Regions from separate parts of the Rhizobium sp. N122 genome, predicted to be linked through region 2. Evidence: riboswitches for the same ligand, from Rfam matches in the RefSeq annotation. Region 2 holds a riboswitch; each other region holds the start of a gene.

Region 1 (5,609 bases), on a different contig from region 2:
CGTCGGCAAAGGCCGGGTGCAGCGCATAGGCCGTGTTCAGCAGTTCCATCAGCGAACGTGCGGTGATCGGGCCGTCAGAATCGGTCTCGATCATCGTCGCGCCGATCATGAAAAGGCCGTTGCCGCGGGGAACGATATAGACGGGAAAACGCGGATGCAGCAGGCGGACCGGCCGGGCGAGGGTGACCTCTTCGGTCTGGAGATAGAGCATTTCGCCGCGGACGCCGCGCAGATCGCGCTCTCGCCCGATGCGGGCAGCACCTGTGCAGTCGACGATATCGGAGAAATCGTCGTCGTCCGGCGCTGCGTCGGTAAAGGTGGCGCCGTTTGCCGCCAGTTGCTCTTTCAGCGCGCGCAGCGCCTGGCGCGGGTCCAGATGCGCCTCGCGTGGGAAGAACAGGCCGTGCCTGAAACGGCTGGCGAGCGCGGGCTCAAGGGCGGCGATATCGTTCTCCTCAACCCATTGATAACCGGTCGTGCGGCCGGCAAATCGCTTCAGCTCGCCATGGTCGCGCGTCGAGGCGACGACGAGCGTGCCGTTGCGGACGGTGCTGCCCGGCAGGATCGCTTCCCAGCGATCGGCGGAATCGAGGCCGCGCGTCAGCACCGCCTCATCGGCGCTTTCCCGCTCGCACCAGGGCGCCAGCATGCCGCCGGCGAGCCAGGAAGCCGCATGAGCGAAGTTCGGGTGCGGGTCGAAGACCGTGACGTCGGCACCGCGGGCATGCAGCTCGCGGGCGACGGTGAGGCCGGCGACGCCGGCCCCTTTGACAAGCACGCGCATGTCAGTCCGCCCCGTGCGCGGAGGTCTCGATCGGCACATAGAGATCGCCGCCCTCCCGGTATTTCGCCGCCATCGCGTCCAGCCCCTCCTTCTGCGCTTCGGCGCGGATGTCATGCGATATGCGCATCGAGCAGAATTTCGGGCCGCACATCGAACAGAAATGCGCCACCTTGTGCGCTTCCTTCGGAAGCGTCTCATCGTGGAAGGAGCGGGCCGTCTCCGGGTCGAGGGAGAGGTTGAACTGGTCTTCCCAGCGGAATTCGAAACGTGCGCGCGACAGCGCGTCGTCGCGAAGGCGCGCCGCGGGATGGCCCTTGGCAAGGTCGGCGGCATGGGCGGCGATCTTGTAGGTGATGACGCCGGTCTTGACGTCGCTGCGGTCAGGCAGGCCGAGATGCTCCTTCGGGGTGACGTAGCAGAGCATGGCCGTGCCGAACCAGCCGATCATCGCCGCACCGATGCCGGAGGTGATGTGGTCGTAGCCGGGGGCGATATCGGTCGTCAGCGGCCCCAGCGTGTAGAAGGGCGCCTCGCCGCAGACGGCGAGCTGCTTGTCCATATTTTCCTTGATCTTGTGCATCGGCACATGGCCGGGCCCCTCGATCATCACCTGGCAATCCCTGGCCCAGGCGATTTTCGTCAGCTCGCCGAGCGTTTCGAGTTCGGCAAATTGGGCTGCATCATTGGCATCGGCGATTGAGCCGGGGCGAAGGCCGTCGCCGAGCGAGAAGGAGACGTCATAGGCCCGGCAAATCTCGCAGATCTCCTCGAAATGCTCGTAGAGGAAGCTCTCACGGTGATGATGCAGGCACCACTTGGCCATAATCGAACCGCCGCGCGAGACGATGCCGGTGACGCGGTTGACGGTGAGCGGGATGTAATGCAGCCGCACGCCGGCATGGATGGTGAAATAGTCGACGCCCTGTTCGGCCTGCTCGATCAGCGTATCGCGATAGATTTCCCAGGTGAGATCCTCGGCGACGCCGCCGACCTTTTCCAGCGCCTGATAAAGCGGCACCGTGCCGATCGGCAGCGGCGAATTGCGGATGATCCATTCGCGGATATTGTGAATGTTGCGGCCGGTCGAAAGATCCATGACCGTATCGGCGCCCCAGCGGGCAGCCCAAACCATCTTCTCGACTTCTTCGGCCATCGACGAGGTGACGGCGGAATTACCGATATTGGCGTTGATCTTCACCAGAAAATTTCGGCCGATGATCATCGGTTCGCTTTCGGGGTGGTTGATGTTGGCGGGGATGATCGCCCGGCCGGCGCCCACTTCCCGGCGGACGAATTCCGGCGTCACATGATCGGGAATATCGGCGCCGAAGCTCTCGCCGTCACGCACCAGCGCTTCCGCCTTGGCCTTGCGGCCGAGATTCTCGCGAATGGCGATGAACTCCATCTCCGGCGTGATGATGCCGGCCCGTGCATAGGCAAGCTGTGTGACGGCTTTCCCGTCTTTGGCGCGCAGCGGCCGGCGCCGCCCCGGGAATTCCGGCGTCAGCCGGTCGCCGCTGACGAAGCCGTTATCTTCGGGGCGCACATGGCGGCCGTCATAGGCTTCGACATCGCCGCGGGCCAGCACCCAGTCTCGGCGCAATGGGGGCAGACCCTGCTCGATACGGATCTCGGCGCCGTCGATCGTGTAGGGGCCGGAGGAATCATAGACGACGACAGGCGGCTCGCCGGCGGTCGGATGGACGCTGATTTCGCGCATCGGCACCCGGATATCACTGTGGATATCTCCTGGAACATGGATCTTCCGCGAAGCCGGCAGCGGGCCGGTGGTGACGGTCGGGGTGAGGTTTTTTGCGGCAATGGTCATGGTTTGAGGCTCCAAGTTGTAAGTTGGAGACCCAGTCAATCAGCCGGAATGATGGAAAGACGCCGGCACAGATTCCACGCGTGAATCCGAAACCTTCGAGCGCTTGCACCGTCCCTACGCCAGTATGAACTGGATCAGGTTCAACGGGTCACTGCGCCACAACAGGCTAAGCCTGATTGTCCAGCAGTATCTCAGCCCCTTGCCGGGACCCCCCTGGTGAATGCCGATAGTCGTAAAGCGCCGTCCCGGATCGTGTCAAGCTTACAGCTTTGTCGTTCCGCTTATATCGTCCCGTCTCGGAGCCTGTTGCGTTACTGGCCGAACTGCGGCAAATGTCAGTTCACTCAACGTCAGGTGGATTATGTCGTTTCGGATTGAACGTCTTATGCGAGAACATCTCAGTGGCGCCGCCGGTGTGCTGGTCAATGCCTATGCGGGACCGCCGTGGAACGAGAATTGGTCGCTTGAAGCGGCGATTGAAAATGTAAACAACGTGCTCGAAACGCCCAAATCCATTGCCCTTGCGGCCATTGACGGAGGCAAGGTGCTGGGGATCGCGCTGGGCATACGGCAGCGGCGCCATGCCGGTCCGGTCATCTATCTGGATGAGCTTTCGGTGCTGCCTGAAGCGCAGGGTCGGGGAATAGGGACGGCGCTGCTGTCGGCAGTTTCCGAAACAGCAAAGGCCGAAGGATGCAACAGCGTCTGGTTGGTCTCACAGCGGGACGGTGCTTTGTCGAAATTTTATCAGGGTTGCGGATTCGCCGTCGGCAACAACCTTGGTCTCTACTCCAAATCGAGTGCGTAGCGATTCGGGCTGTATTGGCCTACATATCCGGGTGGATGGGTTCGAGGCTCGTGACCCCGATATTCCACTTGGAGCCTGTCTCGTTGTGGGATGAAAGAGGGCATGTCTGATCGGATTTGTCTTTCCGGCCTATCGGAAGAAAGCTGGCGAGCGGTCATCGAAACGCTGGGGGCTGCCGGCTGGTCCGTCCGAAAGGGTGGCGGCCTCGATTTCTCCTGGGCTGTCCTTGAGCGCGGCGGGATACGGATCGACATGGAATATGATGCATGGCAGGAGGGCGAAATGGCCTTTGCCCAAACCGACGGGTCGACAATAGCCAACGATCTTCCAGCACAATTGATTTTGCAGCTGAAATTGAACTGAGCCGCCGCTAAAGCCCGTCGCGATCTTTCAGACCCGCTCCTCGCGGCTCCTTTGAAGCGATGCCCGCTCAATCCGGTCGCAATGTCTTGCCGGATTCCGCATCGAAAAGATGAAGCTTTCCTGGCCGAGCGGCGATCGTCGCGACCTGCCCCGGTTTAAAATCGTGACGGTCGGACAGCACCGCGACAAGCTCGCCGGACCCGTAGCGCAGGAAGACCATCGTCTCATGGCCGGTGGGTTCGGTGACGCTGACGGTCGTGTCGAGGCCGCTTGGGCTGAGCGACAAGTGCTCGGGCCGCACGCCGAGAAGCACGGCCTGCCCGTCGGACGCCTGCGGGTTAAAGCCGAGCGCGATCTCGTCGCCGGTCTCGGTGACGAAGATCGCACCATCGGCCTTGTAGCGGCCCTTCAGCAGATTCATCGACGGTGAGCCGATAAAGGCCGCAACGAATGTATTTCGGGGACGATCGTAGAGTTCCAGCGGCGTGCCGATCTGTTCGACCTTGCCGCCCTGCATGACCACGATCTTGTCGGCCATGGTCATCGCTTCGACCTGGTCATGGGTGACATAGATCGTCGTGGTTCTCAGCCGCTGGTGCAGTTCCTTGATCTCCTTGCGCATCTGCACGCGCAGCTTGGCGTCGAGGTTCGACAAGGGCTCGTCGAACAGGAAGACCTGCGGCGATCGGACGATCGCGCGTCCCATCGCCACGCGCTGGCGCTGGCCGCCCGAAAGCTGGCGCGGATAGCGGTCGAGATAGGGCACGAGGTCAAGCGTTTCGGCCGCCGCCTGCAGCCGTTGTTTGATGATATCGGCAGACTGCTTCTGCAGACGGAGCGCAAAGACCATGTTTTCGGCAACGGTTTTATGCGGATAGAGCGCATAGCTCTGAAAGACCATGGCGATGTCGCGATCCTTCGGCGGCAGATTGTTGACGACCTTTCCGCCGATCGAGATGGTGCCGCCGGTGATGCTTTCGAGCCCCGCGACCATGCGCAGCAATGTCGATTTGCCGCAACCGGACGGGCCGACGAGCACCACAAACTCGCCGTCGCGAATGTCGATATCGACACCGTGCAAGATATTTACGGCGCCATAGGCCTTGCGCGCCTCTGAAATGTTGACCTCAGCCATATGCCTCCCACTCGCTTTCCCAGCTCCCCCGGCAGTCCCCGGAGATATGCATCTCTCGACAATATCCAAGGCATGAGGCCTGGCGAAACCGCGCTCTGCCGCTGCTCGAAGATACTATCGGACCTCCTCCATGAAACGTTTCATTTCTTGTTGACTTTTGCCGCTTGCCGTCTAATTCTCGCTGGCGAGGCCGAGAGGAGCGGTTTCGAACATCAATATGAAACGTTTCATTTTTTTGTTTACCAGATAGTTCTGCACGAGACCAGTGCGAAAATCGGACCGGAGCCAATCCGGAAAGATGGGCTGGCGGCAGCGCAAAAACGTGGAGGAGGAAAGTATGAAAGTCGAAATATACGATGCATTGATGCGCCGTCAGGCGAGTCGCCGCGACGTCCTGCGCGGAACGGCGAGTGCTGCGGCTCTGCTCGGTCTATCCGGCGCGGTAGGCGGAATTCCCGGCATGGCGTTCGCCGCCGATGATCTGCGCGCCCAGATCCTGCAGATACCGGGCGTCGGCAAGGGCTCGCCAACGGACGCGGACTGGCAGAAGGTCGGCGAACTCTGCCTCGGCCCAACCAAGGCCAACGTCAAGCAGGGCGAATTTGCCGGTGTCGAGCTGACCTTCATGGGGCTCAACAATCAAAACCTGCACAACTTCCTGTTCCGCGGCTTCCTGAAGCCCTGGGAGGCT
Region 2 (5,609 bases):
CGAGCAGCAGCATATCCTGGGTCTGGACGACGGTGCGCAGCAGTGCTGCGCGCTGGCGCATGCCGCCGGATAGTTCGGAGGGATAGTGGTGTTCGAAACCGGCAAGGCCGAAGCTCTCGAACAAAGGCGCCACAGCGGCGCGGGCCGCGCGACGGCTCATGCCCTTTACCTCGAGGCCGAGGGCGGCATTGTCGATGATCCGGCGCCAGGGCATCAGCGCATCACGCTGCGGCATGAAGGCGAAGGAATGCGGCGCTTCTTCCAGCGGCGCGCCGTTGAAAAGCACGGTGCCGGAATCGGGCCGAAGCGCCTGCGTCAGCAATCGCAGCACCGTCGATTTTCCGGAGCCGGACGGGCCGACGATCGAAACGAACTCGCCGTTTGCGATGCTGAGCGATATATCGCCCAGCACCTCCATGCCGTCGAAAGATTTCGCGATATTGCGCAGTTCAACCATTTTGTCGCTCATCGGCGCCGCTCCCCGGATGGCGGCCAGGGCATCAGGAGGCGCTCTATCAACAGCGTCAGGCCGAAGAGGCAGAGGGTCAGCACGGCGCTGACGACGACGGCGGCAAGCACGAGATCGGGACGGAAATTGTTCTTGGCGTTGAGAATATAGATGCCGAGGCCGCTGGCGGCGCCGGCATATTCGGCAAAGATCGCGCCGACGACGGCATAGGTGATCGAGATTCTCAAGCCGGCGAAGAAATAGGGCAGCGCGGAGGGAAGCCGCGCCAGGCGGAAGATGCGCCAGCGGCTCGCCTTCATTGAGTTCAGGAGTTCGGCGATGTCGCGGTCGGTCGATTCATAGCCCTGCAGCAGGGCGACGAGCAGCGGGAAAAAGGTGACGAGCGCCACCAGCAGGATCTTCGGCAGGAGGCCGAAACCGAACCAGAGGACGACAAGCGGCGCGATTGCCACCAGCGGCAGGGTCTGGCTGGCGATGAAGATCGGCAGCAAGGCCCGACGCATGAAAGGCGCAAAGTCCATGAGGATCGAAGCGCCGAAGGCGAAGGCCAGCGACAGGGCAAAACCGCCGAGTGTAGCGCCGAGCGTCGGCCAGGTGTTTGATATCAGCGCCGCGCGGTTCAGCCAGCCCTGGAGGACGATGCGCGAAGGCGCCGGCAAGATGGAGGGCTTGATGCCGGAAAGACCGACATAGAGTTCCCATGCCGCCAGAAAGGCGAGGCCGGCGAGCAAGGCGGGCAATGCCCGGTACAGGGCGGCGCTGAGCGCGGCAAGGCGCGAATCCAAAGGTCGTGGCAGTGTCATCAGCGTTTGATTTCGGCCTCGATGCGCAGCCGGTCGCGATAGGGATCGAGCGCCTTGACGGCATCGAGAATGATGCCGACGACATTGTCCGGCATCGGATAGAGTGACACTTCTTCGTCTAAGAACATCTGAACCTCGCTCCGCTGGCATTACCCAGATCAGCTTTGAAGGGTCCAGAGGCTTGCACCTCGCATCTCAGCCCCGGCAATACGGAGCTCCCCTGTATTTCGGCGGAAACTATCACCCGGGTTTTCGTCCCGCAACCGCAAAATTGCAAACCCGTCCGCTCGGTTGGAATGGATCTGATGAAGGGAAACACCCGAGCGGAGGTCCCGCCCGGGTGCTCCTCGGTGGGCCCGTACCTGCCGGGAACGGGACCGCAGCTTGCTGCCTCAGGCGGCGATATCGGCGTGCGCCCGCGGGCGTCCGATCGGGCTTTACGATTGCAGGCGCAAGGGTTATAAAACCTCAACTAATATTGAGGTCAAGAGGCGATGGATAGGATTCCGGCAGCGCCGCCCGGCAAGCTCCTGACAGTCGGCGAGGTGGCGGAGCGCAGCGGCCTGGCCGTCTCGGCGCTGCATTTCTACGAGACCAAGGGTTTGATCTCGAGCATCCGCTCCCGCGGCAACCAGCGGCGCTACGGGCGCGACGTGCTTCGCCGCCTCGGGATCATCAAGGTGGCGCAGCGCGTCGGCATTCCGCTTGCGGAAATCCAGGCGGCGTTCCAGTCCCTGCCGCAGGGGCGCACGCCGACGGCCGCCGACTGGCAGACGCTGTCGGCACGATGGAAGGACGATCTCGACGCACGAATCAGTCGGCTGAGCCTGTTGCGCGACCGCCTGGCCGGCTGCATCGGCTGCGGCTGTCTGTCGATCGAAAGCTGTCCGCTGCGCAATCCGTGCGACCGGCTCGGCAAGGAAGGACCGGGTGCGCGGCTGCTGGAGACCGAAAACTAGTATGCGGGAGAACCAGTCGCTTCAGGGAGAGGCCGCGTCTCTTCGGGAAAGACCGAGCTGCCGGAAAGATCGATGCCTGCCTTTCTTTCGGTCGCGGTGCTCATATGTTAAGGGCGAGTGACGCAACCGAGGAGGACGGCTTCGTGTTTCATCCCAGACTGTTCGAAAATCGCAATGTCGTCGTCACCGGCGCCGGCCGCGGCATCGGCCTCGAAGTCGCTCGGCAGTTTCTGGATTGCGGCGCGAAGGTCATCGTCCATACCGGGCGCAAGCCGGGGCGGGACCTGCCGGATTTCCTGCTGACGGCCGAATCGGAAAGACGGGCGCTGCTGCTGCATGCCGATTTCTCCGCCGCCGGCGGGGCGGCGCAATTTGCCGAAGATGTTCTCGCTTTCTTCGACAAGGTGCATGTGCTCGTCAACAATGCCGGCACGATGCTCGGCCGTTTCCCGGCTGCCACGCTGACAGACGCGGAATATGAGGCGGTCATCCGGCTCAACCAGACATCGGTGGTGGCGCTGACGCGCGCCTTGCTGCCGGCATTGAAGGCGGCCGAGGGTGCTGCCGTCGTCAACACCGTTTCGATCTCGGCGCTGACCGGCGGCAGCCCCGGTTCCTCGATCTATTCGGCCTCGAAGGCGTTCGTCGCCACCTATTCCAAGGCGCTTGCCCGCGAGCTTGCCCCGGACGGCATCCGCGTCAACTGCGTCTCGCCGGGAACGATCGAGACGGATTTCCACGAGCGCTATTCCTCCAGGGAAAAGCTTGAGCAGACCCGGAAATCCATCCCGCTGCAGCGGCTCGGCACGTCGGAGGATTGCGCGCCCGCCTATCTGTTCCTGGCGGCTCCTTCTCTCTCCGGATACATTACGGGCCAAGTCCTCGAGATCAATGGCGGCCAGCTTATCTGCTGATTTACTTGGACCTTTTTTGGCATTTCATCACTATTGACCAATTCGGTTGTGCGAATATGCTATTGTGCTGATCTACCACATCGCCTCCCTTCCGAGATATCGAATGCCGTTGCCCAAACCGGAGCCGGGGATGACCGGCCAGGACTTGCACATACTCGCTGGAAAAGCCCATGAAGCGAGCGATCTGCTGAAAGCTTTGGCGCATCACACCCGGCTTCTGATCCTCTGCATACTGGCGAAACAGGAGCGGACGGTCGGTGAAATCGAAAATATTCTCGGCATCCAGCAGGCGATGGTCTCGCAGCAACTCGCGCGTTTGCGGCTCGAAGGCCTGGTCAATACCCGCCGTCAGGGCAGGATGGTTTACTACAGCATCGGCAATGTCAGCGTGCTGGCCTTCCTCGAATCGCTGTTCGATCTTTTTCCGATTGCAGAAAACTGTTAGCGACCATCCCTTGCGAAGCGCGGCTGCTATGTCGAAGATGAGGCCGGACGCTGGATGCAGCGGGAGACCGGATGATCGACAAGCTGGAATTCTTCATCGCCCTTGCCAATGAAAAACATTTCGGCCGCGCCGCCGAAGAATGCGGGATTTCACAGCCGACGTTGTCGGCCGCAATCCGGCAGCTCGAGGATCAGCTCGGCGTCATGTTGGTGCAGCGCGGTTCGCGGTTTCAGGGGTTGACGCCGGAGGGGCAGCGCGTGCTGGAATGGGCTCGCCGCATCGTCGGCGACGCCCGCACCATGCGCGAGGAGATGCGCGCGGCGCGCCGCGGTCTTTCCGGCCATATCCGTCTCGCCGCCATTCCGACGGCGCTCGCCATGCTGTCGCGCATCACCACGCCGTTTCAGGAGCGGCATCCCGGCGTCACCTTCTCGATCGTCTCACGCAATTCGCTGCAGGTGCTGAGCATGCTCGAAAACCTCGAAATCGATGCCGGCATCACCTATCTCGAAAACGAACCGCTCGGCCGTGTCACCAGCGTTCCGCTCTATGCCGAGCGTTACCATCTGATCACGGCTGCAGGCAGCCCGCTGTCCGATCGCGACAATGTGACCTGGAAGGAGGTCGGCGATCTTCGGCTTTGTCTATTGACCGCCGACATGCAGAACCGCCGAATCATCAATCGGCACCTGACGGAAGCAGGCGCGAGTGTGCATCCGACGCTGGAATCCAATTCGATGATCGTGCTGTTCTCGCATGTTCGAACCGGACGCTGGGCGAGCATCATGCCGCGCAATGTTGCCAAATCTTTCGGTTTTCCCGTGGAAATCCGCATGATTCCGATCGTCGAGCCGGAGGCGCATCATCTGGTCGGGCTCGTGGCGCCTTACCGCGAACCATTCACGCCGCTCGTTTCGGCCTTGCTGCACGAAGCGCGGGTGCTCGTGCGGGATGAGGAACTCTGATAGAAAAAACCTATCGATCCACAGGATAGCTTTATTGATCGCGCTCGGCTTCCCTGAGATGCTGGTTATGGAATGGTGATTGGCTGGGGAGTCTGCCATTCCCGTAACGAGCAAGCGGCTGGGAGGGCTGCCTTATGACCATTCATATCGCCGAAGGCGATATCACAGCGCGCACCCGTGCCATCATCGCCGAGCTTCGCTTTCTCGAAGGGCCGCTGCTTCCCATTCTGCACGAGGTTCAGGAAGAATTCGGCTATGTGCCGCAGGAAGCCGTGCCTGTGATAGCGGAGGAACTGAACCTTTCCCGCGCCGAGGTGCATGGTGTGGTGACCTTCTATCATGATTACCGCGACCATCCGGCCGGCCGGCATGTGCTGAAGCTCTGTCGGGCCGAGGCCTGTCAGTCGATGGGCGGCGATGCAGTGGCCGAACGTGTCAAGACGCTGCTCGGCATCGATTTTCACCAGACGACGCTCGACGGCAGTGTGACGCTGGAACCGGTCTACTGCCTCGGGCTCTGCGCCTGCGCCCCGTCGGCGATGCTCGACGGCGAGGTCTATGGCCGGATTGACGATCAGACGGCGGCCGAACTCGTTGCGGAGGCACGCCGATGACAGTCAGGATTTATGTTCCGCGCGATGCCGCTGCGCTGGCGCTCGGGGCCGGAAAGGTGGCAAAGGCGATTGCCCAGGAGATCGCCGCCCGCGGCCTTGATGTCGAGATCGTGCGCAACGGCTCGCGCGGAATGTTCTGGCTGGAGCCGCTGGTCGAAGTCGAGTGTGCCGGCAAGCGCATCGGCTACGGACCGGTGAAGGTAAAGGATGTGCCCGTTCTGTTCGATGCCGGGATCATCGATGGCGGCGAGCACCCGCTCTGTCTCGGGGAGGTTGAAGACCTCCCGTTCCTGAAGGAACAGACCCGCCTGACCTTCGCCCGCTGCGGCGTCATCGATCCGCTCTCGCTGGCGGATTACGAAGCGCATGGCGGCCTTGCCGGTCTTCGCCGCGCCGTTTCGATGGCGCCTGCCGAAATCGTCAAGGAAGTCACCGATTCC
Region 3 (5,609 bases), on a different contig from region 2:
GCCGCCCTCCCTCATCCCTGTGCTTGACACAGGGATCCAGCCACGGCGCGTCTGCGCCGTGATTGACCTTTATCGGTTCAAGAAATCCTCCGCGCCCAAGGACTTGGGCGTGCTGGATTCCTGTGACAAGCACAGGAATGAGGGAGCAAGTAGCGGCCACCGAAATCACTCCATCACTTCTTGATCGAAGCGTTCCAGAAATACGGCCAGGGGGCCGGATCGACGCCTTCGAGCTTGACCGATTTCGCCGAGACGGCGTTGAAATCGCCGATCTTCATGAAGGGCGCGTCTGTATAGATAGCCTTCTGGACATCGGCCCAGAGTGCCACGCGCTTCGTCGGGTCCACCTCGGAGGTGAAGGCATCGACAGCGGCCTTGCGGGCCGGCGTATCCCACCAGCCGGGCGAGCTGGTCGAGAGCGAACCGATGAGGGCCGGTTCCGGAAGGAAGGGGCTGTGGGTGATGTAGATATCCCAGAGCTTCGGATCGGTGCGGCGCTGCGTCAGCGTCGCCCAGTCGACCACCTGCATATCGACGGTGAAGCCGGCAAGCTTCAGATATTCGGCGGCGACCTGCGCCATCTTGTAATGGAATTCATACTGGCGGCTGGTCAGGATGCGGATCGGCTCGCCGTTATAACCGGCCTTCTTGGCGGCCGCCGCCGCCCCTTCCGGATCGGCGACATTATAGGCGCCCTCGACGCCGGCATCCGTCGACCAGGAGAATGTCTTCGGATAGATGGCGCCGTCGAGCGCATAAAAATCCTTGCTGCCGAAAGCGGCGGCCAGCATGTCTTCCATGCTGAGCGCCTGGCGGATCGCCTTGCGGACCTCGACATTCGCAGCAACGCCTTCCCTAGTGTTGAAGACGAACACCGGATAACCGAAGGGCTTCAGCATGACCGGCTGCGAGGCTGTGGAAGCCTTCACCTTGTCGTAGGATTCGACGGCGATCGAATCGACATAATCATACTGGCCGGAGATCGCGGCCTCGACGCGGGTGTTCGGATCCGGCACCGGCACGAAGCGGATTTCATCGAGATATTGATGGCGGGCGCCGCCATAGCCGTTGCTGTCGCCTTCGCGGGACTTGTAGCCGTCGAAGCGGACGAGCTGGATATACTGGTCGGCCTTGCGCTCCTTCAGCATATAGGGGCCGGTGCCGATGAACTCCTTCATCGGCTCGTCCTGCTTTTCCGAGGGGATGATGATCGCCGCCGAATTGTTGAAGGCAAGCAGTGAGGTCAGCGGCGCGTAGGGCTGCTTCAACGTGATCGTGACGGTTGCGGGATCGGCAGCCGTGATCTTGTCGATGAAGCCGGCCACCTGCTTGCCGCGCGAGGCGATCTTCATCCAGCGGCTGAGCGAAGCGACGACATCGTCCGAGGTCATATCGCTATTGTCGTGGAACTTGATGCCGGTCCTGAGCTTGATCGTATAGGTTTTGCCGTCGGCACTGATCTCAGGCAGGCTTTCGGCCAGCAGCGGCGTGACGTTCCAGCTCTTGTCGAACGTATAGAGCGTTTCGAAAATATGCTGCGTGACGATGCCGACGAGATCGGCCGTCGACGACATCGGATCGAGCGTCGGCGGCTCGCCGATCGTCGCGACATTGATGACGCCGCCCTTTTCCTGGGCAAAGAGGGTCGAAGGCAGGGCGACAAGCGCAGTGCCGAGCAGGAATGCGACAAGCGTTTTCATGTGATGGCTCCCGTTTAGTTCCATTATTATGCAATTCATCTTTTTGTAACAGAATAAGAGATGAAGTGGTGGTGTCAAGCGGAAGCCACGGATTATATCGTGGGACGAGGATCAGGATGGCGAAAGAGCACCGCATCACCGGCCTCGGCTGGCCACCTGCGCGAAGGCTGCGCATGATGCGGCCTAACGAATCGGCAGCGGCAGAGCGTCAACAAGGCGAGGGTGGAATGAACATCGACTTCAACGGTGGAAAATGGCTGAACGAACCGGCCAGCTGGCGCGTGGACGACGCCGCCCTCACCCTGACAACAGGCGAGAAAACCGATTTCTGGCGGGAAACCTATTACGGCTTCACCCGCGACAGCGGCCATTTCCTCGCCTTTCCCACGCCCGAGAGCTTCACCGCCCAGATCCGCATCCAGGGCGAATTCCGCACCCTCTACGACCAGGCCGGCCTGATGGTGCGTCTCGACGAAAACCACTGGGTCAAAACCGGCGTCGAATTCACCGACGGCGAAGCCTTCCTCAGCACCGTCGTCACCGACGGCAAGTCCGACTGGTCGGTGTCGCAACCCTTCAAGGAACTCGAAGATTTCCACATTCGCGTCACCGTCGCCAACGGCGCCCTGCGCATCCAGGCCTCCCGCGACGGCAGCCGCTGGCCGCTGCTGCGGTTAGCGCCGTTCCCCGCTGCCGACCGATATGATGTTGGGCCGACCGCCTGCACGCCGGAGCGCAGCGGGTTGGAGGTGCGGTTTTCGGCGTTTTCGATTGGGCCGGCGGTTACGACGGATCTGCATGATTTGAGCTAAGAGCTGGGCGATGCTCAGATTATCTTAGAGCCAACCGCAGCAACGTTAACGCAGAACCGCAGCAGTCACGCTGCCCGCGTGCGTCATGTCCGATCAGTCGCAGGACAGTCATTTTCGAGATGACATCCGCGCCGTTCTCTGCGAAAAAGAGCGCGATGAGAGACAGGGGCGCCCGTCGACAGACGGGCTGAGAAGCACCCTTCGAACCTGAACCGGATAATGCCGGCGGAGGGAGTCGCTCGGGGTCGCGGCTCACCGCACGAATGACCCCGTGCCCGCCCCCGCCTGAAAGGGGCAACATGCAGACCAGGACCACACCAGGAGCCATGCTGACGGCGATGCGCGAGAAGCCGCCGCTCGTTCAGTGCATCACCAACTATGTCGCCATGAATGTCGCCGCCAATGTACTCTTGGCCGCGGGCGCCTCGCCGGCCATGGTCCATGCTGCTGAAGAAGCCGGCGAATTCGCCGGCATCGCGAGTGCGCTGACCGTCAATATCGGCACGCTGTCGACGCAATGGATCGACGGCATGCAGGCGGCGGCGAAGGCGGCGAACTCGGCCGGCAAGCCCTGGGTACTCGATCCGGTCGCCCATTATGCCACGGCTTTCCGCCGCAATGCGGTTGCCGGTCTGCTGGCGCTGAAGCCCACGATCATCCGCGGCAACGCCTCCGAGATCATCGCGCTCGCCGGCGGCGAGAGCCGCGGCCAAGGTGTCGACAGCCGCGATCCGGTCGAGCAGGCCGAAGGGTCGGCGCGATGGCTGGCCGAGCGCCAGCAGGCGGTTGTCGCCGTCACCGGCGCGGTCGATTTCGTCACCGACGGCGAGCGGGCGGTGCGTATAACAGGCGGATCGGCCTTAATGCCGCAGGTCACGGCGCTCGGCTGCTCGCTGACCTGCCTCGTCGGCGCCTTTGCCGCCTCCGTGCCCGAGGATATCTTCGGCGCGACGGTCGCCGCCCTTGCAACCTTCGCCATCGCCGGCGAGGATGCCGCCCTCGGCGCAGCCGGTCCCGGCTCCTTCGCCTGGCGCTTCCTCGACGCGCTGAACGCGGTCGACGGCGAAACGCTCGATGCCAGGGCAAGGATATCGGCGGCATGAAGACTTTCGACCTCTCGCTTTATCTCGTCCTCGACCCCGATCTCTGCGCCGGGATCGGCATGGTCGAGACCGCGCGCCTTGCCGTTGCCGGCGGCGCGACGATGGTGCAGTTGCGCGACAAACATGCCGGCACGGCCGGGATGGTCGAGACCGGACGCGCCTTGAAACAGGCGCTTGATGGCACCGGCGCCCGCCTCGTCGTCAACGACGATGTCGAGGCGGCGATCGCCATCGGCGCCGATGGGTTGCATATCGGCCAGGAGGACATGGATGCGGTGAGAGCGCGGGCGATGATCGGCCCCGACATGATCCTCGGCCTGTCGGTCGAAACCGCGGCGCTTGCTGCTGCCGTCGATCCCGATCTCGTCGATTATACCGGCGTCGGGCCGGTGTTTGCGACGCCGACCAAGGCCGACCACAAGCAGCCGATCGGTTTTGACGGTCTTGCCAACTTGGTGAAGGCCTCGCCGGTGCCCTCGGTTGCCATCGGCGGGCTCAAGGCGGACCATGTGGCCGAAGTCTTTGCCGCAGGCGCAAGCGGGCTTGCCGTCGTCTCCGCCATTTGCGGCGCGCCGGATCCGGAAGCCGCCACACGCCGCATCGCCGCAGAAATTCGAAAGGCCCGCGCATGATCCGCAACGTCCTCTCCATCGCCGGCTCGGATCCCTCGGGTGGCGCCGGCATTCAGGCCGACCTCAAGGCCTTCTCCGCCCGCGACGTCTACGGCATGGCGGTGCTGACCGCGCTGACAGCGCAAAACACCCAAGGGGTCACCGGCGTGCATCTGGTGCCGCCCCCCTTCGTCGCCGATCAAATCAAGGCCGTCTTTGCCGATGTGCGCGTCGATGCGGTCAAGATCGGCATGATCGCCAATGCCGGCATCGCCGAGGCCGTCGCCACAGCCCTCGACGCAGCTCTGGCCGCAGCACCGGCCGACCGCCGCGGCATCCCCATCGTCATCGACCCCGTGATGATCGCCAAGGGCGGTGCCGCGCTGCTGGCACCCGAAGCCGTCGATGTGCTCAGCCGCCGCCTGCTGCCGCTGGCGACGCTGCTGACCCCGAACCTGCCGGAGGCCGCCGCCCTGCTGCATCAGCCGGTGGCGACGAACCGGGCGGAAATGGCGGCGCAGGCCGAACAGCTGCGCGCGCTCGGCCCGGCCGCCGTGCTGGTCAAAGGCGGCCATCTCGACAGCGACGACAGCCCCGACGTGCTGGCCGCCGCCGACGGGCTGCACTGGTTCGAAGCCCAGCGGGTGCCGACCAAGAACACCCACGGCACCGGCTGCACGCTGTCGAGCGCGCTGGCGGCCGAGCTTGCCAAGGGCGCTTCGGCTGAAGAGGCTGTCGCCATCGCCAAGGATTACCTCGCCGGCGCGGTCGCGGCCGCCGGCAGCCTTACCGTCGGCTCCGGCCACGGGCCGGTGCAGCATTTTCATGCGCTTTGGCGCGTGGACCGATAGGCGCCCACATCGACGCACCCATTCCATCAAAACGGCTCGGGCTCCCCGGGCCGTTTTTGCGTTCAGCAGCCGGCTTGGTTTCGAGCGGGGCATCACGACGAGCAGCCTCGCGCCATTTGAAAAACTCTGTTGACAAGCTCAATCAGATAGCCAAATCTATGTCATTAAAAGGGGATATATTCTTTAATAAAAGAATACAAGGAGGAGAGACGGGTGCCAGACCTGCTTGTGAGTCTATACTCGACAAAGCTCTCCGACCTGGAACGGAAAGCCGATCATGTCGGCGTCTCCATCCGCCCGGCCCTTCCCCCGGAATTGCATATCGTCGTCAACTGGGTTCGCGAAAACTTCAGCGAGAACTGGGCAAGCGAGGTCTCGGTCGCCTTCTCCCGCCAGCCCGTCGCCTGCCTGATCGCCATCGAAGGCCGTGAGCTGCTCGGCTTTGCCTGCTACGACACGACGGCGCGCGGCTTCTTCGGCCCGACCGGAGTCGATCCTGAAGCCCGCGGCAAGGGTATCGGGCTCGCGCTGT

Evidence for each region. Region 2 has a riboswitch for thiamine pyrophosphate ahead of ATY75_RS33765 (HMP/thiamine-binding protein). Riboswitches for the same ligand answer to the same signal wherever they lie in the genome.
Region 1: it holds a riboswitch for thiamine pyrophosphate, as region 2 does, so the genes downstream of both, thiC (phosphomethylpyrimidine synthase ThiC) here and ATY75_RS33765 (HMP/thiamine-binding protein) in region 2, are expected to answer to the same signal.
Region 3: it holds a riboswitch for thiamine pyrophosphate, as region 2 does, so the genes downstream of both, thiM (hydroxyethylthiazole kinase) here and ATY75_RS33765 (HMP/thiamine-binding protein) in region 2, are expected to answer to the same signal.

Annotation. Positions count from the first base shown of each region.
Region 1 is NZ_LOKU01000006.1:33,712-39,320, forward strand. Features, by position in the region: gene thiO (glycine oxidase ThiO) at 1-784, opposite strand, end outside; gene thiC (phosphomethylpyrimidine synthase ThiC) at 786-2,612, opposite strand; TPP riboswitch at 2,706-2,837, opposite strand; gene ATY75_RS05920 (GNAT family N-acetyltransferase) at 2,974-3,420, shown strand; gene ATY75_RS05925 (hypothetical protein) at 3,511-3,783, shown strand; gene ugpC (sn-glycerol-3-phosphate ABC transporter ATP-binding protein UgpC) at 3,851-4,918, opposite strand; gene ATY75_RS05935 (extracellular solute-binding protein) at 5,256-5,609, shown strand, end outside.
Region 2 is NZ_LOKU01000004.1:37,202-42,810, reverse strand. Features, by position in the region: gene ATY75_RS04070 (ABC transporter ATP-binding protein) at 1-469, opposite strand, end outside; gene ATY75_RS04065 (ABC transporter permease) at 466-1,272, opposite strand; partial or broken gene ATY75_RS33765 (HMP/thiamine-binding protein) at 1,290-1,400, opposite strand; TPP riboswitch at 1,391-1,504, opposite strand; gene soxR (redox-sensitive transcriptional activator SoxR) at 1,767-2,231, shown strand; gene ATY75_RS04055 (SDR family oxidoreductase) at 2,375-3,145, shown strand; gene ATY75_RS04050 (metalloregulator ArsR/SmtB family transcription factor) at 3,249-3,590, shown strand; gene ATY75_RS04045 (LysR family transcriptional regulator) at 3,662-4,555, shown strand; gene ATY75_RS04040 (formate dehydrogenase subunit gamma) at 4,690-5,169, shown strand; gene ATY75_RS04035 (NADH-quinone oxidoreductase subunit NuoF) at 5,166-5,609, shown strand, end outside.
Region 3 is NZ_LOKU01000067.1:116,360-121,968, reverse strand. Features, by position in the region: gene ATY75_RS30080 (ABC transporter substrate-binding protein) at 174-1,700, opposite strand; gene ATY75_RS30075 (DUF1349 domain-containing protein) at 1,928-2,512, shown strand; TPP riboswitch at 2,667-2,763, shown strand; gene thiM (hydroxyethylthiazole kinase) at 2,812-3,615, shown strand; gene thiE (thiamine phosphate synthase) at 3,612-4,247, shown strand; gene thiD (bifunctional hydroxymethylpyrimidine kinase/phosphomethylpyrimidine kinase) at 4,244-5,077, shown strand; gene ATY75_RS30055 (GNAT family N-acetyltransferase) at 5,291-5,609, shown strand, end outside.